DNA from 3 places in the Planococcus sp. TJ-307 genome. Region 3 is predicted to be linked to each of the others. Evidence: riboswitches for the same ligand, from Rfam matches in the RefSeq annotation. Region 3 holds a riboswitch; each other region holds the start of a gene.
The links. A riboswitch is a leader RNA that binds a small molecule or an ion and turns the genes downstream of it on or off. The one in region 3 is predicted to bind S-adenosylmethionine.
Positions count from the first base shown of each region.

Region 1 (7,627 bases), on a different contig from region 3:
TTTTCTTCATCGCCAGCGCGCACTGCAATAATGTTGGCATATGGAGAATCTGAAGACTCAAGTGCAATGGAATCTTCCATTGGGCTAATGCCTGCATCAATTGCATAGTTCGAGTTGATTAGAACTGCATCGCCTTCACCTGCTTCATACATTTGAACCAACAATGCCGCTTCGTAGTTGGCATCAAATTGAAGATCTTTCGGGTTTTCAACAACGTCGCTTACTTCAGCAGCTGTTTTTTCTACACCTTCAGCCAATGTAATCAAGCCTTCAGCTTCAAGCATAGAAAGAATGCGGCCGTGATCAGCAACCGAGTTGCTCATCAAAATCGTTCCACCTTCAGGCAGTTCATCAAGTGAAGCGTGATCCTGAGAGTAAACACCGATTGGCTCGATGTGAATGCTGCCTGCGTTTTCAAATTCGTAGCCATGATCCGCTACTTGCGACTCTAGGTAAGGAATGTGTTGGAAATAGTTGGCGTCGATTTCACCAGACTCTAAATCTTCATTTGGCAGGATGTAATCCTGGTATGTTTCAATTTCAAGTTCAATGCCCTGCTCTTCTAGAATCGGTTGTGCCTGTTCTAAAATTTCAGCGTGGGGCACGTTCGAAGCGCCAACGCGCAATGTGCTCGATTCTTCTTCTTCGCTTGCCCCGCCATTTCCGCATCCTGCGAGTACTAAAGCTGTTAGTGCTGTTCCTGCTACAAATTTCTTCATCTGACTCTCTCCCTTTTCATGTGTTTTTATATAGTACGGAAAATCCGCTGCTATCGTTTGTCTGACTTAGTTGTCACCCAATCACCTATAAATTGAATAACGAAGACGATGATCAAAATTAAGATCGTTGCCATTAACGTGACATCTTCCCGGCTGCGCTGGAACCCGTCCAAGAAAGCCAAAGTCCCAAGGCCGCCTGCGCCAATGATGCCAGCCATTGCCGTGTAACCGACTAATGCAATGGCCGTCACCGTGATTCCGGAAATTAAAGCCGGTTTCGATTCAGGCAACAGGACTTTCCAAATGATGGTGCCGGTTGTCGCGCCCATAGAACGGGCAGCTTCGATGACCCCTTTATCAATTTCTTTCAAGGCAATCAGCACCATGCGTGCATAAAATGGAGCTGATCCGATGATCAATGCCGGCAATGCAGCGTTGGGTCCACGAATAGAGCCCATCAAGAATAACGTAAACGGAATCAATAAGATAATCAGGATGATAAAGGGAATCGAGCGGAAAATATTCACGAATGCCCCTGTCAGCCAGTTGACGACTTTGTTTGCCCATAATTGCTTTGGCGCTGTCAAAAACAGCAAAATACCAAGAGCCAATCCAATAACAAATGTAAATACTGTGGACAATGCCGTCATGTAAAGTGTTTCAATAGTGGCTTCCCACATATTGTCCCAATCGACGTTCGGGAATAATGATTCAATCATTGTGCATCACCTCCGCTTGGACATCTTCTAACCGAAGGAATGCCAGTGCTTCTTCAATTTCTGCTGCTGAACCTTTCAATTGCAGGATCAACGTTCCATATGCCCCGCGCTGTGTGTGCGAGATATTGCCTTGAACAATGTTGACTTCCACTGCATGGCTGCGGATCAACTTTGTCAGAATCGGCTGTTCAGTTTGGTCTCCAACAAAGACCAATTTTACCAACTCGCCTGTCGGATACAATTCCCGAAGATTTTTGATGGTTTCGTGCGAATCACCGGAATCGGTAACCTGTGCCACAAAACGTTTCGTGATTTCTTCTTTCGGCGATTGGAAAACATTCAGAACATCGCCAAGTTCAACCACCCGGCCGCCTTCCATGACCGCCACACGATGGCAAATCTTGCGGATTACATGCATTTCATGAGTGATTAACACAATGGTCAAACCCAATCGTTTGTTGATGTCCACCAGCAGATCCAGGATGGCATCGGTTGTTTCTGGATCGAGTGCAGATGTTGCTTCGTCACACAACAAGACTTCCGGATCATTCGCCAGTGCCCGGGCAATGCCGACGCGCTGTTTCTGTCCGCCTGAAAGTTCCGATGGATACGCGTTTTCACGGCCAGTCAATCCAACCAGTTCGATCAACTCTTGAACTCGGTTGCCCCGCTGTGCTTTTGCCACTCCGGCAATCTCGAGCGGGAACTCGATATTCTCTCTTACTGTTCGAGACCATAACAAGTTGAAATGCTGGAAAATCATGCTGACTTTTTGGCGGGCCTTGCGCAATTCTCCACCTTTAATCGCTGTGATCGTCTGCCCGTTAATTTCGACTGTTCCTGAAGTTGGTTTTTCCAAACCGTTCAACAACCGGATCAACGTACTTTTACCAGCTCCGCTGTACCCGATAATGCCGAAGATTTCACCATCGGAAATGGATAAATCGACTCCGTCAACAGCTGTAAGAACTGCTTTGCCTGTATCGAATTTTTTCGTTACTTTTTTTAACTCAATCATCTCTTGAACACCCCTAGATTCTAAAAATAAAAAACCCTTCCGCGCAGAACTGAGCAGAAGGGCAAACGTATATTATACGGAAACCAATCTCTCATCTTCCAAAGCTTTCGCTTCGTGTGATTTGGCACCATTTCATTTTCATGACGGTTGCCGGGCTTCATAGGGCACTTCCCTCCACCACTCTTAATAAGAGTTTTGATATGAAATTATTTTATCAGAATCTCAATTTACCATGACGTGCTAAATTCGTCAACAGATTTCAACTTATCATATAAATATGGGACCGAATGGAAAGCATAAATCTTTTCCTCAATTTTGCCATTCTCCGTAATTAGCAGGCACGGCACACTTTCCACTTGGTATAAGCCTGCAATTTCTTGGACATAATTCAAGTTGGCTTTGCCGATTTCAAGATCCGGCAGCAGTTCTGTGACGACTGTCAACATCTTTGAAGCGACCTGGCAAGTCCCGCACATCGGCGTATATAAATAAAACGCAGTGGTCCGTTTTGTGTTTTTTTCTTTGATCCATTCTTTATGTGTCCATTCTTTCATCTTCTTCATCCCTCTATCAATAGCTTGTTGACCCGGACATTCGCTGCAATCAGCACATCCATCAAAATGCGAAGCGGTGTCGTTGAAACTTCCTTGTAGCTGCGATTCACATAGAAATGGCGGGCTTCCGGGAATTCACGTTTGACTAACTTCCGCAACTTTTCTCCTGAAGAATCGGCATCCACCAATATGATAATATCCTGATCTTCGTAAGGCAATAATAATTCTTCAAGCCGCGATGCACTTACTGTACCATTTGTGCAAAGAATCGTCACGGGTTCTGCAATGAGCGGCGCAATCCTCGACTTGTCGCTGATTCCCTCCACCACAATCACCTTTCCCATAAACATTCACCCCATCGAATATAGAATAAGAAAAGTCCTATTACTCAACTATACTAATTAATTCAATAGTTTCAAGAATATCACCTTGACGCCATAGAACCCTATTTCTTTCCTTGGGCCGTTTCAGCATTTTTTCCAATTCTATTCGGGGAGAAAAAAACAAAAAAGCGCCTAGGCATAGGCGCTTTCCAAAGTTTACTCGTTTGTCATTTCTTTGTATTGGTCTGCAGTCATCAGTTCGTTGACTTCTTCTTCAGAAGGGGCTTCGATAACCACCATCCAAGCTTGCTCGTAAGGAGATTCGTTGACGAATTCCGGGCTGTCTTCAAGCTCAGAGTTGACCTCAACTACTTTTCCGCTGATAGGTGCGTATAGTTCCGAAACCGTTTTAACAGATTCTACGCTGCCGAAGGGCTGATCTTTTTTCAGTTCTTCGCCAACTTGCGGAAGCTCAACAAAAACGATATCTCCCAATTCAGCCTGTGCGAAATGAGTAATTCCGATACGCGCATTGCCATCTTCGATTTTGACCCATTCGTGTTCTTTTGAATAACGAAGTTCTGCTGGTGTGCTCATCTTGACCCCTCCAAATTATGTAGTTCATTCATGTTCAGTTTGACATAAACAGCCGTGAAACACAAGATGACGCAGCCTTTATAACCAGCTCGTCCGGTAGTCCTCTTCTTTAAAGCCCAGTGTCACCTGTTTGCCGTCCCAAGCAAGCGGACGCTTGATCAGCATCCCGTCTGAAGCCAATAATTCCAGCTGCTGTTCTTCGGTCATGTCTGACAGCTTGTCTTTCAAGCTCAGTGAACGATAGACCAAGCCGCTCGTGTTGAAAAATTTCTTCAACTCCACCCCGCTTGCCTGGTAAATCTCTGTCAATTGTTCTTTTGTTGGCGGATTTTCTGCAATGTGAATTTCGTTATATTCGACACCGTTTTTTTCCAGCCAGCTTTTCGCTTTTCGGCACGTTGTGCATTTTGGATAAGCATAATAGGTAATCAAGTTAGAACCCCCTTTTTTCAAGCTTACCAAAAAGAACCCAAACGGTCGACGACAAAAAAACAGGCCAACCCAGATTTACTGAGTTAGCCTGTATTGAGAAAGCTATTACACAACGTATTTTTCGACATCGATCAGCTTGACAGCCGCTTCGCGTTTTTTCGCAATGACATTGTAAGGCGTTGAACGAGTCAATTTACGCAATGCAGAAAGCATCATACGTTGGTTGTCGCCTTCGATGGCTGCGATCAATGTTTCTTTCGCATCTCTTTCGATCTGGTCGAATGCTTCTTGGCAATAAATCTGCGTATACAATAGTTTCTGCTTGGCCTTTTCTTCGCCTGAAGCAGCGATTGCTTTTTCTGTACGCAATACGACCGACTCCATCGCAAAGACGCTGCTGACAATATCTGCGATGTTGACTAAAACTTCCTGCTCCGCTTCCAGTTTTGTCCCGTAAGTCTGAGCGGCAAGACCGGCCGCCAGCAAAGCGATCTTCTTAGCATTTTTCACCAAGTATTTTTCTTGGGCCAGCGCTTCTGTGCCGACTTCTTCTGGCATCATCATCAACAGCTCTTCTTGAAGCTGCTGTGCGTGCTGCAACAACGGCAATTCGCCTTTCATCGCTTTACGAAGCAATGTTCCTGGTACTAGCAAGCGGTTGATTTCATTGGTGCCTTCAAAAATACGGTTGATGCGTGAATCGCGGTAAATGCGCTCGATTTCGTATTCCTGCATAAAGCCGTATCCTCCGTGTAATTGAACACCTTCATCGACGATGTAATCCAAGGTTTCCGTGCCAAAGAATTTATTCAGTGAGCACTCCACTGCAAATTCAGCGATCGAGTCAGCCACTAATTTTCCGTCTGCCTGCTGCTCATCCGTAAATCCGCTCATGCGGTCTTCGAACAACCCAACTGTGCGGTACACAGAACTTTCAACAGCATACAATTTAGAAGCCATCGTTGCCAATTTCTCGCGCGTCAAATTGAAGGAAGAAATCGGCGTCTTGAACTGCTGACGCTGGTTTGTATAAGGAATTGTCAATTCCATGGCGCGTTTCGATGCACCAATTGTGCCGACACCCAATTTGTAACGACCAATGTTCAAGATGTTAAACGCAATAATGTGTCCGCGTCCCGCTTCGCCCAATAGGTTTTCCACAGGAACTTCTGCGTCCTGCAAAACCAAGGTGCGTGTAGAAGACGACTTAATGCCCATTTTCTTTTCTTCCGGTCCAACAGAAACACCTGGATATTCGCGTTCTACAATAAAGGCCGAGAATTTGTCGCCGTCAATTTTTGCATAAACTACGAAGACATCTGCAAACCCAGCATTGGTGATCCATTGCTTTTCGCCGTTCAAGACGTAATGCGTGCCTGCTTCGTTCAGTTTGGCTACCGTTTTCGCACCAAGTGCATCTGATCCTGAGCTTGGCTCAGTCAATGCATAAGCTGCGATCATTTCACCTGTTGCTAAGCGAGGCAAGTAGCTTTGCTTTTGTTCTTCGTTGCCGAACAGAACGATTGGCAATGATCCAATGCCGACATGTGCGCCGTGAGTGATTGAGAAGCCGCCTGCTTTAGACATTTTCTCAGCAATCAACGCTGAAGCGATTTTGTCCAAGCCTAAGCCGCCGTATTGTTCCGGTACATCTGCACCCAAAAGGCCAAGTTCTCCAGCTGTTTTCAATAGACGAACTGAGTGTTCAAACTCATGGTTCTCCAAGTTTTCAACGACTGGCATGACTTCGGTATTCACGTAGTCTTCCGTAGATTTTGCGATCATTTTTTGTTCTTCCGTGAAATCTTCCGGTGTGAACACACGTGACAGATCCGCGTCTTCGATTAAAAAACTACCGCCTTTTATCAATGTTTTTGATTGTTCCATTTTGTATTCCTCCTATTTTTTAATTGCTTTATGAATGTGTTTAAGTTGAGCTTAAATGATCACTTCTAATCCGCTTCGGTCGCTTTGGGCATGACTCCCGCAAGAAGCCAGGTAAAGTACACCTATCTCCTTGCTTCGCCTACCTGGACGCGCCGACGCTAATAAAACACATCTCTAACTAATTTCTATTTCTTCACTCTCTACTAGAGTGCAGTTCGAAACTAACAAGAATGTATAGAAAGCTGCGACTTTTCCAGATCTGACTTAAAATTTAATTATCAAATTCATTTCTACAACATTTCAAAGACGCCTGCTGCACCCATTCCGCCACCGATACACATCGTGACCACGCCGAACTGTTTGCCTTGGCGTTTTAATTCACTCATCATGCGGATTGTCAGGATGGAGCCTGTCGCACCCAGCGGATGGCCCAGTGCAATGGCTCCTCCGTTAAAGTTGACTTTGTCGATATCCAAGCCCAGTTCTCGGATGACACCCAGCGATTGCGAGGCGAAGGCTTCGTTTAATTCCCAGACATCAATGTCTTCAATTGTTAATCCAGCCAGTTTTAAGGCTTTTGGAATAGCGACGACAGGACCAATTCCCATAACTTCCGGCGGTACGCCGCCTGTTGCGAATGAACGGAATTTAGCGATGGGCTTTAACCCGAGTGCTTCCGCTTTTTCACGGTCCATCACCAGCAACGCACCGGCACCATCTGAAGTCTGCGAAGAGTTTCCGGCTGTAACTGTTCCGCGTGCTGAGAAGGCCGAGCGCAATTTATTCAAAGTTTGAATGCTGGTGCCGTGGCGGACGCCTTCATCCATTTCGAACATAAAGGATTTCTCCTGGTATTTATTGTGGTCGTCTACATATCGTTTGGTTACTTCGACTGGAACGACTTCTTCGTCAAAGTTGCCGGCTGCAATAGCCGCTGCCGCTTTTTCGTGCGAACGGACTGAAAATGCATCCTGGTCTTCACGGCTGATGCCGTATTGTGTCGCCACCTGCTCTGCCGTGTGACCCATGCTCATATAGTATTGAGGTGCTGTTTCCGCTAATTTTGCATTGGGGCGAATGACGTTGCCCATCATCGGCACCATGCTCATTGATTCCACACCGCCTGCAATGATCGCTTCGGCTGAACCAACCATGATGCGTTCTGCTGCATAAGCGATCGACTGCAATCCTGAAGAACAAAAGCGGTTGACGGTAACGGCTGATACCGTATCCGGCAATCCTGCAAGTGCTCCGATATTGCGGGCGATGTTCATGCCTTGCTCTGCTTCCGGCATGGCACAGCCCATAATTAAATCATCTATTGGCCCATCGTATCCGCCTGCCCGCTGTAGCGTTTCTCTGACAACCAATGCGCCGA
Region 1 is NZ_JBZDOJ010000005.1:158,852-166,478, reverse strand. Features, by position in the region: gene AC4EHK_RS16850 (MetQ/NlpA family ABC transporter substrate-binding protein) at 1-719, opposite strand, end outside; gene AC4EHK_RS16845 (methionine ABC transporter permease) at 770-1,438, opposite strand; gene AC4EHK_RS16840 (methionine ABC transporter ATP-binding protein) at 1,431-2,456, opposite strand; SAM riboswitch class I at 2,545-2,649, opposite strand; gene AC4EHK_RS16835 (thioredoxin family protein) at 2,684-3,010, opposite strand; gene AC4EHK_RS16830 (toprim domain-containing protein) at 3,016-3,354, opposite strand; gene gcvH (glycine cleavage system protein GcvH) at 3,550-3,930, opposite strand; gene AC4EHK_RS16820 (arsenate reductase family protein) at 4,009-4,362, opposite strand; gene AC4EHK_RS16815 (acyl-CoA dehydrogenase FadE) at 4,468-6,249, opposite strand; gene AC4EHK_RS16810 (acetyl-CoA C-acetyltransferase) at 6,540-7,627, opposite strand, start outside.
Region 1: another riboswitch for S-adenosylmethionine. It lies ahead of AC4EHK_RS16840 (methionine ABC transporter ATP-binding protein); the one in region 3 lies ahead of metK (methionine adenosyltransferase).

Region 2 (7,627 bases), on a different contig from region 3:
AATGCGGCTAGCAGCCAGATGGATTGTTTTTTCATGTTCTTTCTCCTTTTCCTGCAGATGCACCGAGCAAATCAGGGATGTTTTTTTGATAATCGGATTGGATAATGCCTTTTTCAGTAATGATGGCGGTAATCAAGTGTCCCGGTGTTACATCAAAAGCCGGGTTAAATACTTTTGTGCCAAGCGGCGCTACCGGTTGTCCGTTCATATGGGTAATCTCTTCCGGGTTGCGCTCTTCAATGGGAATCGCGCTTCCGTCTTCTATCGACAGATCGAAAGTTGAAGCCGGTGCTGCCACGTAAAACGGAATGCTGAAGGCGGCAGCCAGTAAGGCCAAATTGTAAGTTCCAATTTTATTGGCCGTATCGCCATTCGCTGCAATGCGGTCCGCACCGACGATGATGGCTTCCACCCCTTTTGCTTTGATGGTGTGCGCGGCCATGCTATCGGTGATCAATGTAACATCGACACCAGATTGCTGCAGCTCCCATACCGTCAGGCGCGCGCCCTGGTAAATCGGCCGGGTTTCACAGGCGAACACTTCAAACTCGCGGCCCCGCTCGCTGCCAAGATGAAATGGCGCTAGTGCGGTGCCGTATTTGGCCGTAGCAATCGAACCGGCGTTGCAAATAGTCATTACCCGCGTTTGCTCTTGCAGCAACACCAGTGCATGCTCGCCAATGCTGCGGCACGACTCTTCATCTTCCTTGTGGATCTGGACTGCTTCCGCCTGAAGCAGCAGTTTGGCTTGTGGTACGTTCTCTGCTTCTCGAAGCTTATCTTTCAGTCGGCTAAGCGCCCAGCCAAGATTGACTGCGGTCGGTCTGGAAGAATTCAAGTATGCGGCATCTTTTTCAACGTATTGCTGAAAAGCTTCCAACGAATCCGTATCGTGCCGCTTGGCGCCGTTAGCCAGTCCATAAGCTGCAGTGATGCCGATGGCGGGTGCGCCGCGAACCTTTAATGCAAGAATCGCATCGTAAACGTCTTCGACGGTTTCAAGCGTCACATATTCAATGGCATGCGGCAGTTTTTGCTGATCTAAAATGGTCAGCTGCTGGCCGTCCCATTTGATGGATAAGGGGATGCTCATGTACGGGCCTCCTCAAGAATTTGCAGTACATCGTTGATCGATGTGATTTCCTTGCGCTGTAAAATCAAAACCTGGCCAGTCTGCAATGCTTGCTTCTTGAAGGCGATTCGCTTACCTGCGTCTTCGATGCTGTCCAGATCTTTCACATGTGCCAAGCCGATGGTTCGGCGAATTAATTCGCATCCTGCAAAACCGGCTGCATCTGTCAGCACTTTCTCAAGCACATGCTCCAGGTAGCCCTCTGTCTCCTTGAACGATTCCACACTATGTTTTTTCCATAGCTCGGTGAATGAAGAAGCGAAGACATCCCAGGTCTTTCTGATATCTTCTACCATCACTTGGCGATTCTCATCTTCGCGTGTGACCGACTGGAAAACTAAGTTCGCCAGGAACAAACCAACATCAAATCCAATCGGACCGTAAAAACCGAATTCGGGGTCGATCACCTTCGTTTCCGTCTGGCTGGCAAAAATACTGCCGGTGTGTAGGTCGCCATGCAGCAGAGCTTCCGATTCAGTCAAAAAGCTTTTCTTTAATTTCGCTACTTCGAGCTGAAGCTTCCGGTTGCTCCAGATCGCTTCTGCCGCTGATTGAAGCTGCGGTTCGTAATCGTTGGTATCGAGATCAAAAAATGGATCTGTAAAAATGAGATCTTCCGTAATCTTGCATAATTCGGGATTGGAAAACTCCGCAGCCAAACGCTTTTTTTCAAAAGGATGCAAGCCGTAATCCGATGTGTGGAATAAAGTCAGTGCCAAGTATTCACCGATGTCCTGCGACAATCTCGGAAAATTCCGTCCGTGGATCAACCCTTCCCGCGCAATCTCCAGATGAGACAAATCTTCCATCACCGTAATGGCCAACTCTTCATCTGTTGCAAAGACTGTTGGCACGAGTGACGGGACAAATTCTCCGTGCTTTCTGAGGACATTCGCTTCAATCGTCGCGCGCTTTAACGTCAACGGCCAGCTTTCGCCGATAATCTTAGCGTATGGCAATGCCTGTTTGATGATCAGCCGCTTTCCTGTATTTGGATCTTCGATTTGGAAAACATAATTCAAGTTGCCGTCGCCGATTTCCCGGCAAGTCAATTGGGCAGCAGGGTCAAATGTATGAACCGTTTTTGCCAGCGCAATCGCTGTTTCTTCCGTTAAGGCTTTATAAGTAGCGGGAACCGTAAGTGTCATTGTAAATCTTCCTTTCATGTGCAATATAAAAAGCCTCTTTCATAAAAGAAAGAGGCCAGAATAAGAGATTCCATGCCTCTTATCTTTCAGAAATAAATTTCTGATGGAATTAGCACCGTGCCTTGCAGGATTTTCATCCTGGCGCATAAAGCGCCCCTTCTCACGAAGGTATTACGGTCGGTTGCTGGGCGTCATCGGGCCAATATCCCTCTGCCAGCTCTTGATAAGAGTACTACGTGTTATTTAATTTAAGTTATGAAAAGAATCCTATCACGATTCAGAATTAACTGTCAATCCATTTTTCCAATAAAAACAATTTTATGATAACGGAGTTGACAGATTTCTGCGCACATGAAATAATCAGAATTACTTTATTAATCTTATAGTTGAAGAAATCGTTTCAGGCAGACGCTTTCCGCGTACGAAGCGGGTTTGTGGAATATCAATTGATAAAAACCGATAGTCTGACTTAATAAATCATATTTACCCAATTTCATATCTTTCTTATTTAGAGCAGGTGGAGGGACAAGCCCTATGATACCCGGCAACCGGTCCATTGATGGACACGGTGCTAATTCTTGCAGCCAGAACCGGTGGCTGAGAAATAAGAAGTTGTTAACGCCCTTAACCTCTTCTTATTTGAAGAGGTTTTTATTTTTTAAAATTTGCATGGGAGTGTGGAATACATGAGCGTTTTGACTGCTACATATCAAGTCTACGGAAAACCGGGTTCGTTCGAAAAAAAAGCGGACGGCATCGCTTTGGGACTAACCATCGGTTCTTGGACTGACTTGCCGCTGCTTGAACAGGAACAACTGAAACACCATAAAGGAAATGTCGTGTCCATCGAAGAATTTGAACAAGAACGCCACCCGCTAAAACCGGATTTAATAAAAGCAGAGCTTGAAATTGCCTACCCAAGCGTGAATTTTTCGGCTGACCTGCCTGCCATTTTGACTACTGTTTTCGGCAAATTGTCGTTGGATGGCGAAGTAAAGCTATTGGATCTGGAGTTTAGCCACGACCTGCTTAGCCACTTTCCTGGACCGCGCTTTGGCATCGAAGAAATTCGCGACACTCTTGGCGTTGGAGGACGGCCGCTTCTCATGAGTATTTTTAAAGGCGTCATCGGCCGTGACCTGGATTTCCTGTCCGCTCAATTGCGTCAGCAGGCATTAGGCGGCGTGGATCTGGTCAAAGATGATGAAATACTATTTGATAACCCACTAACTCCTTTTGAAAGCCGCATTACCACGGGTAAACGAGTGCTTGATGATGTCTATGAAGAAACGGGACACCGAACGCTTTATGCGGTGAACCTGTCAGGGAGAACTTCCGAACTGCGAGGAAAAGCACGGAGAGCACGCGAACTTGGAGCAGATGCCTTGTTGTTCAACGTTCATGCGTATGGGTTGGATGTCTTGCAGGAGCTTGCTGAAGATGATGATATCGCCTTGCCGCTTATGGCGCATCCCGCTTTTAGCGGTGCCTTCACTTCTTCTGCCTTCTATGGCCTTGCGACACCGCTGGCCCTTGGAAAACTGATCCGATATGTCGGCGCTGATTTTTCGCTGTTTCCTTCACCTTACGGCAGTGTTGCACTGGAAAAAACGGCAGCCCTGGCACTCGGCAAAGAACTGACACGGGACAGCCCGCTAAAACGCAGCTTTCCAGTGCCATCCGCCGGAATTCATCCGGGTCTTGTGCCTTTGCTGATGGCGGATTACGGAATCGACAGCGTCATCAATGCCGGCGGCGGCGTTCACGGACATCCCGCTGGAGCAGCTGGCGGCGGACAGGCATTCAGGCAAGCCATTGACGCCGTGCTGCAGGGAGAAACCTTGCAGAATGCCGGCAAACAGCATAAAGAATTGCAGACAGCACTTGAACTATGGGGGTGAAAACAGTGAACAAACCGATTATTTTTTGTGATTTTGACGGTACGATTACAGCTAATGACAATATTATTGCCATCATGGAAAAATTTGATCCATCAGGATGGGTGCCGGTCAAAGATCAGATTCTCGATCAATCCATCTCAATACGCGAGGGTGTTGCGAAAATGTTTTCTCTGCTCCCGGTTTCGGAAAAAGACGAAATTATTTCCTATGTTTTGGAGCAGGCGGAAATACGCGAAGGATTCAGCGACTTTGTCGCCTATTCGAAAAAGCAGAATTTGCCTTTGTATATTGTTAGCGGTGGCATTGATTTCTTTGTCCATCCGCTACTTGAACCTTTCGGACCTTTTGATGACATCTACTGCAACAGCGCTGACTTTTCAGGTGATCTTATCAAACTGGAATTTCCGCATGGCTGCGACGATGCCTGCACAAGCCAGGGCTGCGGATGCTGCAAACCATCTGTCATCCGGGATCTTTTGGACAAAGACACGAAAAGCATCGTCATTGGAGACTCCATCAGTGACTGGGAAGCTGCAAAAGAAGCGGATTTCGTCATTGCTCGGGATTTGCTGGCTGAAAAATGCCAAGAAGCGGGCATCAATTACGAACCGTTCGAAACGTTCCACGAAGTTATTGCGATTGTTGATGAATATATAGGGGTGAAGTCATGACCCTTTTGCATGAAAAGTGGCGGGAATTGGCGGATGTCAAAGACGAACTGGCCGTGCGCGATTGGTTTATGGGGACCAGCGGCAATCTTGCCATCAAAGTGGCGGACGAACCGCTCGAGTTTCTGGTAACCGCGAGCGGCAAAGACAAGAAAAAACGTACAGATGAAGATTTTCTGCTTGTCGATGCCAATGGTCAGCCCGCTGTTGAAACAACGTTGAAACCATCTGCTGAAACCTTATTGCATTGTACAATTTATGGAAAGACCAGCGCCGGGTGCAGCCTCCATGTCCATACGGTCGCCAATAATGTCATTTCTGAATTGTACGGCGACGCCGGAAAAATTGATTTTCAGGGCCAGGAATTGATCAAAGCTTTTGGATTGTGGGAAGAGGACGCGGTACTGAGCATTCCCGTCATCCCCAACCATGCAGATATTCCAATGCTCGCCAAAGAATTTGACGCATTCGTTACTGCTGATAAAGGAGCGGTACTGATTCGCAACCATGGCATTACCGTCTGGGGAAAAGATGGCTTTGAAGCGAAAAAGCTGCTTGAAGCCTGTGAGTTTTTATTTCAATACCAATTGGCATTGCAACTACACCTAAAATAAGAGAGGAAGATTAAAATGGCGATTATTAAAATTCAAGGAACAAATGAAACAATCGAAGCACAAACAGAGGTTGCAGCTTTTTTGGAGCAGCAGGAAGTTGTTTATGAACACTGGGACAACACTAAATTACCCGAACACCTTCGCGAAAAATTTGATTTGAGCGATGAAAACAAAGATGAGATTCTTCAAGCCTTCAAAACCGAAATCGACGACATTTCAGAACGCCGCGGGTACCAGGCAGCGGACATTATTTCGCTGTCAGACTCCAACCCAAAACTGGACGAGTTATTGAAGAACTTCCAGCGCAAACACATCCATACAGATGATGAGGTGCGCTATATTGTTAGCGGACATGGCGTATTCATCATCCAAGGAAAAGACGAACGCTTTTTTGAAGTCCACCTGACTCCAGGCGACTTGATTTCGGTACCTGAAAATATCACACACTACTTCACACTTGCAGATGACCGGAAAGTTGTAGCGGTTCGCATCTTTGTCACAACCGAAGGCTGGGTACCAGTTTATCAGGAAGAAAACAGCATTCAAAACTAATAAGGTGGTTCAAAGATCCGACATAGTCGGATCTTTTTTTATTTGAAAAAATAGGTAATTTTTTTATATTTTATCCAATTTTAAGCTATAATAATTTCCAAGATATATTTTGCAAATAGAAAAGAGTGATATGAATGAAAAAAGTGTTTCTCTCCCTTTTGGCAGTTGTTATTTTATTTGGACTCCCTATTATGATTTGGTTTTTTCAGGAAGAAAAAATAATGAATGTAGCGATTATTGACAAGACGGTTCCGACAGAAAGCTATCGGGAGCATAAAGGGCTGACATGGCTGCTGAATCACCACCGCTACATATCCGACTCCCAAGGCACGTATAATGCAGATACGGATTATTACGGGTTTGTTCCGGATGAAGAAGCAGAAAGCTACACGATTCGTGAATTGCCTGAAGACTTGTCTGGGACGGACCTCATTTACTTGGCAGATTCTTATGGGGTTTATGAAGAAGATCTTCCGTGGCAATCGGCAGAAAAAGACCCGGGCACTTCGTCTATGATTTCCGGTGGACTTCAAATGGATGAATGGCAGACCATCAAAAAGCAGGTAGAGTCTCAAGGAACGGACTTGGTCGTTGAGTTTAATACTTTTGCTTCCCCCACTCCAAAAGAAGTCGCGCAAGACATGAACGAATTTCTGGGACTCGAGTGGAGCGGCTGGAGCGGACGCCATTTTGTGGACCTTCAGGCACCTGAAGGCGAAGTTCCTCAGTGGATAGTAGACAACTATGAGCAAAATGATGTGAAATGGAATTTTGAAGGTCCAGGATTTGTCTTGGTGAATGATGCCGAAGGCGAGATTGTGGTCCTGTCAGAAGAAGCAGGAGAAATCGGCATTAATGGCATTCACCTTGCTTTTACCGATCAAGGCAATGATCAATTTGAATTAGAAAGCAGTCCCTCTTTTGGTTATTGGTTTGATATTAACCAAGCGGCTGCAGGTACCGAAGTTTTGGCAGACTACCAATGGGATCTTGAAAGCGCGGGCAGCGAGAAGTTGAAAGCAGCCGGCATTCCCGAGAACTTTCCGGCTGTATTCCACCAGTCCAAACACGGCGCAGACCTTTATTATTTTGCTGGCGATTTTGTGGATATTGACGACACTCCGGGATTCTACCGCTACTCAGGATTCTCGAAATTGCGCTCGTTCATTTCCATGGAGTCACTGGATGCTGAAAAAAGTTTTTATTGGCAGACTTACGTACCGATGATGGAGACCATTTTGGCAAATACAGAAGATAAGGAAACAGAGGTTGAGACGGTCAAAACAACTGCAGCAGAGAAGGATGGCATTGCTTACCCTTCCCGTGTAAACGGACAGGCATTTGAGGTTTATCAAGATGGGGAGTGGGAGCCGTTCACCATTAAAGGCGTCAATATGGGAATGGCGAAACCCGGAACATTTCCTGGAGAAGCAGCGATTACGCGGGAAGAATATGACCGATGGTTCCAGGCAATTGGTGAAATGAATGCCAATGCGGTCCGCGTTTATACGCTCCACCCTCCAGCGTTCTATGAAGCATTTGCCGCTTACAATGCCAGCGCCAAAGAGCCACTCTACTTGTACCACGGCGTTTGGATTGATGAAGAACCTTT
Region 2 is NZ_JBZDOJ010000001.1:115,913-123,539, reverse strand. Features, by position in the region: gene AC4EHK_RS00535 (sugar ABC transporter substrate-binding protein) at 1-35, opposite strand, end outside; gene mtnA (S-methyl-5-thioribose-1-phosphate isomerase) at 32-1,093, opposite strand; gene mtnK (S-methyl-5-thioribose kinase) at 1,090-2,280, opposite strand; SAM riboswitch class I at 2,357-2,510, opposite strand; SAM riboswitch class I at 2,782-2,891, shown strand; gene mtnW (2,3-diketo-5-methylthiopentyl-1-phosphate enolase) at 2,967-4,181, shown strand; gene AC4EHK_RS00515 (2-hydroxy-3-keto-5-methylthiopentenyl-1-phosphate phosphatase) at 4,187-4,852, shown strand; gene AC4EHK_RS00510 (methylthioribulose 1-phosphate dehydratase) at 4,849-5,463, shown strand; gene AC4EHK_RS00505 (1,2-dihydroxy-3-keto-5-methylthiopentene dioxygenase) at 5,479-6,015, shown strand; gene AC4EHK_RS00500 (hypothetical protein) at 6,150-7,627, shown strand, end outside.
Region 2: another riboswitch for S-adenosylmethionine. It lies ahead of mtnW (2,3-diketo-5-methylthiopentyl-1-phosphate enolase); the one in region 3 lies ahead of metK (methionine adenosyltransferase).

Region 3 (7,627 bases):
AATCTAATATTAATAGAATATTCTTTCACTATGAATTGTCGTTTTTTACTAAGAATGACCATACAACTTATACCTGTCTTCTCAAAATCACACAAAAAAACGTCTGACCTGAAGACCAGGTAGACGTTCCTTTTTGATTTTTACGTATCTTGGTTTGCTTCTTCGGTGTCCCGGACATTCTTCTGTACCGTGACCACCGCGAACAAGCTGAGAACAAACGAAATGCCATAAAAGCCTTTTTCGCTCAAAGTTATGCTTCCTGCGTTAAACAGGCCAATTGCCATGAGTGCTAATGCTGCAATCAGCGCAAACCAGCTGATGCCAAAATACAAGTTTGTGACGCGAATTCCTTCGTCTCGGTCTCGCACTGCTTTTTGAAGCGATACTGCGGCGTAAAGCCCTAAAATTAATAACGTAATATAATAGCCTTTTTCGTTTAACTCCATTACTGCATTGTATAAACCAATTAAATAGGTCGATACCCCAATCAGTAGAGCCCCCCAAGCTGCACCTTTAAATGCTCCCGTTGGTTCACCAAGTCTGCGCTTTTCTACCGTTTTTTTCATGAACTCGTCATCGTCTTTCTCACCTAACATACAATCAGCTCCTCTTATCTGCAACACGTGATTTATATATGCAGGACATCTTTCACCTTAATTTACAAGGTGTTACATCCGTTGAATTTTTTGAATAGCTGCTCTCTAAGCATACAAAATGTGGTTATCAGACAGATCTGGTTTCCTGAATAAAATACAGGTGCAAAGTTAAAGTAAACATTTGTAAACACTCTCAGTAATAGTTATATTTCATCACAAGATAACTGTCAAACTAACTATTTATTGTGAAGTAATTTCGGGTTATTGGCATATGGGAATTTGATTTATTTACCTATTTATAAACAGCTAAATAAATCGAAATAAGAACATCTTATTTACTCTTAATACAAATTGTCCCGATAGCTCTTTTGCAGAATTTTTCCCATTGCCTCTTCATCTACATTTGGTAATTTGGCATGGGCTGCTAAGATTTTTGCGCCTTTTGGAAGATCCTCATCATTTGCCCATGCTTCAGGGCTCCAAAGTCCGGAACGCCGGAACGCTTTGGCGCAATGGATAAAGCATTCTTCTACGTCCACGCCAATTCCAAGAAGAGGACGCTTCCCGTTGACTGCCATTTTTTCTAACAATTCCTCGTCTCGGACCACACTGGCTTTGCCGTTAATGCGCAAGGTCTCGCCCAGTCCTGGAATGAGAAACAGCAAACCGATATTGGGGTTTGATAAAATATTCCGCATGGAGTCCATCCGTTTGTTGCCAGGTCTTTCAGGAATGACTAGTTGACTTTCATTTAGCACGTAAACAAAACCCGCTCCGTCTCCCCGAGGAGAGACGTCACAAAATCCGGAGACGTCCGAAGTTGATATTGTCAGAAACGGTGATTTCGCAATAAATTCTTTGCAGTGCTCATCTATGTAGGAGATGACTTTATTGTTTACCAATTCACTTGGATTCCCGGTAATTTCTCGAAGTTCTTCCACTGTCTCGATTGTATTCGGAAATGTTGGTTTGGTTTTCACTTGGATCCATCCCTTTCGCATTCATTTTCTTTTAGTAATCTTCCTTTGGTGTAACTTACTAGTCAGCATCCAAAACCTCAAAACGGAGGACTTTGCAAAAAAAGCCAACAGGAAATTTCCTATTGGCGTTTTTTTATTTCTTCCGCTACTAACTCGAAGGTTTTCAGTTTGTCCTTAAAATTATAAGCAGAGGAAACCAACATCACTTCGTCTGCTCCGTACTCAGCCGCCAAAACTTCCAACCGGTCCACGACTTGACCCGGGGTTCCGACAACCATACGCCGGCGGTTTTCGGCCACCAGCAATTTTTCGAATTTGGAATAGGGATAAGCCAAAGCTGTCTCGGGCGGCGGTGTGCCTTTTGATGGCATCCCTTGTGCGCCCATACACAGCGAAAGATCCATTGAAGAAGCAACCCGTTCTGCCAGCTCGGGTGTTTCCTGGCAGACCACAAAAATTGCAAATCCGACATGCGGCGTGCTGCCTTTATAAGAGTTGAAGTATTCACGGTATTCTTTCGCAAACTGCTGTCCGCCTTCACCGTTGATGAAATGCGCAAACATATAGGGAAGGCCTTTTTCTGCTGCCAGCTTTGCCGAGTTTTCGCTTGAGCCGAGCATCCAGATTGGCGGACTGTGCTTTGTAAGCGGTGTGGCTTTCATCCCGTAATACGGATGTTCTTCAGGAATGGAGTCCGTCAAGTACATGCGAAGATCATCGATTTGTGCAGGAAATTGGCTGGTGTCCCGCTTTTTTCCTTCGTTCAATGCATAAGAAGCACGCGGCATACCACCTGGAGCCCTGCCAACTCCCGCATCGATTCTATTTGGATATAAAGCTTCCAGCAGTTTAAAATTTTCAGCGACTTTAAAAGCCGCATAATGCGGCAGCATAACACCGCCAGAACCGAGGCGAATGCTTTTTGTCACAGCACCCAGGTGTCCAATCAACACTTCTGGGGAAGAGCCGGCCAATGTGACTGCATCGTGATGTTCGGAAACCCAAAATCGGGTGTAACCCCATTTTTCGGCTTTTTGTGCCAGGATCGCTGTCTGTTTTAACGCTTCCTGAGGCGAGCTGCCTTCTGAAATGGGTGATTGGTCCAGCACGCTATAGCTAAATGCCATTGTCATTCTCTCCTTTATTCGTGGATCAAGTACCCGACCGATCGCAAAACGGTATGAATAAATCCTTGCGTCGCCAAAAAGACTTCCTCTTTTTCCGGTTCTTGAAAGATGTCGTGGTAACAGTATTTCCATTCTTTGTAGCTAAACTCAGTCAGCTGCTGTTTTAATAGCCATTGTCGCGCAACTTCCTTTTCGGTGATTGCGTCCCGTTCTGCTGTGTGCAGATAAGTTGGAATCTGTGGATACACCTCAACAGCTGCTGCGGTTTCTTTCATATAGCTCTGCAATTCTTTAAACCAGGCTGCAGTTACAACAGTATGATACAAGTTGTTTTCAGCTCCCTGTTCGAGGCTGAATTGGCTTCTTGTCAGGTCACGCAATGCAATCTCGTGGTCCATTTTTCTGCGTCCTGTCAGCTGAGCAACACCTGGAAATGAATTGGGTGCTTTTGGCGGCAACTTTTTTAACTGCAGCCAAGGAGATGTAAAAATAGCTCCCGCCACGTTAAATTTACGATTGCCAAGAACATTCATTGTGATGGTGGCACCGAGGCCGTGGGCAATGACAAACACCGGCAGATCATTTTCCGATGATAGCTTCAGCATATCATGTACCGCCTGTTCGTAGACATCAAACGATTCGCGGTGAACCTTGTCGGCTCCAGCATTTTTGCCATGACCCGGCAAGTCTGCCATATAAACATCGAATCCTGCCGCTCGCCATTTTTCAATTTGCCATGCATAGCGCAAATGCTGCTCATATGCACTATGGATCAGCACAACTGTTGCCTTAGCCGTTCCTTCAGCCTGCCATTTCCACATAGTCCAACTTCCTTTCCATTCCAAGCTCCAATTTGACGTTTTGATTTGATTTGTTACGATATAGAATATCTTATCTTTTTTAAAGGAGCTTTGCCATGATTTATCCATTTAAAGACAAATTCCCCCAAATCGATCCATCCGTTTTCATCGCAGACTACACCACCATTTCTGGTGATGTGACGATTGGCGCCGATTCATCAGTTTGGTTTAATACTGTGATTCGCGGTGACGTATCCCCCACTGTTATTGGCAATAAAGTGAATATCCAAGATCTTTGCATGCTGCACCAAAGTCCTGGCAAACCATTGGTGCTAGAAGACGAGGTAACGATTGGCCATCAAGTGACCTTGCACAGCTGCACCATTCGAAAAAGAGCATTAGTTGGGATGGGTTCGATTATTTTAGACGGAGCAGAAGTTGGAGAAGGCGCATTTATTGGTGCCGGCAGCCTCGTGCCCCCCGGAAAAATCATTCCACCAGGCATGCTCGCTCTCGGACGCCCAGCAAAAGTTGTCCGTGAACTGCGCGAAGACGACAAAGTGGACATGGAACGAATTGTCCGCGAATACGCTGAAAAAGGCGCTTACTACAAGTCTCTTCAATAGGGCTAGCACAAAAAAGGACGATCCGGCAGGGATGCCGGATCGTCCTTTATTTTTATACAGTTTTAGATACCAGCTTCAACGCCAGCTTGTTCTTTCAAAAGTGCTGCTTTGTCCGTACGCTCCCAAGGAAGATCAACATCTGTACGGCCAAAATGTCCGTAAGCTGCTGTCTGCTTGTAGATTGGGCGGCGAAGATCAAGCATTTTGATGATTCCAGCAGGACGCAAATCAAAGTTCGCGCGTACCAAATCATCCAATTTGTCTTCGTCCACAATGCCGGTGCCAAATGTATCAAAAGCGATCGATACTGGATGTGCTACACCGATTGCATATGCCAATTGCACTTCACATTTATCTGCCAGACCAGCCGCTACAATGTTTTTCGCTACATAACGTGCAGCATAAGCTGCTGAACGGTCAACTTTTGTTGCGTCTTTACCGGAAAATGCACCGCCGCCGTGGCGAGCATAGCCACCGTAAGTATCTACGATGATTTTGCGGCCAGTTAAGCCTGCATCTCCCTGAGGTCCGCCAATAACAAAGCGCCCCGTTGGGTTAATGAAGTATTTGGTCTCTTCGTCAATCCATTTTGCCGGAACGACTTCTTTGATGACGTACTCTTTGATGTTGCGTTGAATTTGCTCAAGTGTTACTTCTGGGTGATGCTGCGTCGAGATAACAATTGTGTCCACACGAAGCGGCTTATTATTTTCGTCGTACTCAACAGTTACCTGTGTTTTGCCATCGGGACGCAAGTAGGGAAGAATTTCTTCTTTGCGCACTTCAGCCAAACGGCGCGCCAATTTATGTGCCAATGAAATCGGCAATGGCATCAATTCTTCTGTTTCGTTGTTGGCATACCCGAACATCAACCCTTGGTCGCCTGCTCCGATATCATCCAATTCTTTATCAGTCATTTGGCCTTCGCGTGACTCAAGCGCCACATTGACTCCAGCAGCGATATCCGGTGATTGCTCATCGATTGCTGTTAGCACTGCACTTGTTTCTGAATCGAAACCGTATTTAGCTCGTGTGTATCCAATTTCTCTTACCGTTTGTCTAACGACTTTCGGAATGTCCACATAAGTAGAAGTGGTAATTTCTCCGGCTACTAAAACCAGCCCTGTCGTTACAGTGGTCTCGCATGCAACACGTGCGTTTGGATCTTCGGTCAAGATTGCATCCAAAATAGCATCTGAGATTTGGTCACAAATTTTATCCGGATGTCCTTCTGTTACTGATTCTGATGTAAATAATCGACGGTTTTTCAAAAAATGTTCCTCCTTATATCCTGCGAGATTGCTCTCGAAATTGATACGGTACTCGTTTCCCATGTCAAGTCCGTTCCAGACAAAATCCAGATTGAACTTCAAGCCGTTTGTGGCCTTTCACACGAGGATTAAGGGCATTCCATAAAAAAATCCCTTCACTCATTCATCATGAGGAAAGGAGAATCATCATAAGCACCTTTCACTCTTATCATCCAAGGCCTGTGCGCCTTGCTTCAGGTTTGGCACCATCACTGCGTATGCAGCAGGTTGCCGGGTTTCATAGGGCCTGTCCCCTCCACCAGCTCGGAATAAGAGTATCCGTTCAATTTTTCATCATACGGAAATAGTACTGGGATGTCAATGATTTTTTCGAATTAAAATGAGATAGTAAATTGCCTGCTGCTCGTTCCGCTCATTCCTCCCGCTCTCTACAACTCGTTATATAGGCAAACCCATTTGTATGTCTTGTACAGTTTATTTACTTGCAGATTCCTGCCTCATATAGAGTCTATCCAATAATTTTTGATTTCCGAAGGGGATTAGTATAGACTAATAAACCTAATGTGTTATACTAATGAACGAATATACATCCTCCCCATCGCCATGGGAATAACAGAAAAGGAAGGTACATATATATGACTTCAGTGAACTTTGCAAATGATTTAAAGGATCTTTTAACTGGCCAAAATGTACATGTTCAATTATCAGTGCCACAACTAGTGGAAGCAGCAACATCTCGCGGGGAAGCCGTATTGACTCGGGAAGGCGCTGTAAAAGCGGAGACAGGAAAATACACGGGCCGCTCACCGAAAGACAAATACATGGTGGAAGAAGAAAGCTCTAAAGACAAAGTCGACTGGGGCAATGTGAACCGTCCAATTTCTAGCGAAGTGTTTGAAAAATTATACGCTAAGGTGATTAAGCACTTAAAAGAAAAAGATGCTCTTTTCGTTTTCAAAGGATTTGCCGGAGCGGACCACGAATCACGTGTGCCAATTCAAACCATCAATGAATACGCGTGGCACAACTTGTTTGCCCACCAACTGTTCATCCGTCCGTCAGCTGAAGAGCTGCAAGCGCATGAAGCTGAATTCACGGTGGTTTATGCCCCTACATTCATGGCAGACCCTGCAGTTGACGGTACGGCTTCAGAAACATTCATCATCGTCTCCATGGAACAGCGCATCATTTTAATCGGTGGAACTGAATACGCCGGCGAAATGAAAAAATCGATCTTTTCTATTATGAACTACTTGTTGCCAGAAAGAGGCATTCTTCCAATGCACTGTTCAGCAAACGTAGGACAAGATGGCGATGTAACTTTATTTTTCGGCTTGTCCGGTACCGGCAAAACGACCTTGTCAGCAGATGGAGACCGCAAGCTGATCGGTGATGACGAGCATGGCTGGTCTGATAATGGCGTCTTCAACATCGAAGGCGGCTGCTATGCAAAAACCATCAACCTGTCGCGTGAAAACGAACCGCAAATCTACGACGCGATCCGTTTCGGTTCGGTTTTGGAAAATGTGGTTGTTGATCCGGATACACGCATCCCGGATTATGACGACGGTTCATTAACTGAAAACACACGTGCCGCCTACCCAATGCAGGCAATTGACAATATTGTAGATCCTTCAGTTGCGGGTCACCCAAAAACGATTGTTTTCTTGACTGCAGACGCTTTCGGCGTATTGCCTCCAATCAGCAAGCTGACAAAAGAACAGGCTATGTATCATTTCCTTAGTGGCTACACATCAAAATTAGCTGGTACAGAGCGTGGCATCACTATACCTGAAGCAACGTTCTCAACTTGCTTTGGTTCGCCATTCTTGCCGCTGCACGCAACGGTATACGCTGAAATGCTCGGCAGCAAAATTGATGAGCACGATGTTCAAGTCTTTCTTGTCAACACCGGCTGGACGGGTGGAGTCTATGGAGTCGGCAGCCGCATGAAGCTTTCTTACACTCGGACAATGGTTCGCGCTGCCATCAAAGGCGAATTGAATGATGTGCCGACTGAAAAAGAAGCTATCTTCGGCCTTGAAATTCCAGTACAAGTACCTGGCGTACCAGCCGATGTGTTAAACCCACGCCATGCTTGGGCAGATAAAGAAGCATACGATTCAAAAGCTGTGGAATTGGCACAAAAATTCCAGGAAAACTTCCAGAAGTTCGGTACTGTCGCACCTGAAATCACAACACTTGGCGGACCACTTCAAAAATAAGC
Region 3 is NZ_JBZDOJ010000002.1:1,021,884-1,029,510, forward strand. Features, by position in the region: gene yiaA (inner membrane protein YiaA) at 141-596, opposite strand; gene AC4EHK_RS11465 (pyridoxamine 5'-phosphate oxidase family protein) at 938-1,576, opposite strand; gene AC4EHK_RS11470 (LLM class flavin-dependent oxidoreductase) at 1,696-2,703, opposite strand; gene AC4EHK_RS11475 (alpha/beta hydrolase) at 2,718-3,524, opposite strand; gene AC4EHK_RS11480 (gamma carbonic anhydrase) at 3,620-4,129, shown strand; gene metK (methionine adenosyltransferase) at 4,192-5,400, opposite strand; SAM riboswitch class I at 5,603-5,715, opposite strand; gene pckA (phosphoenolpyruvate carboxykinase (ATP)) at 6,036-7,625, shown strand.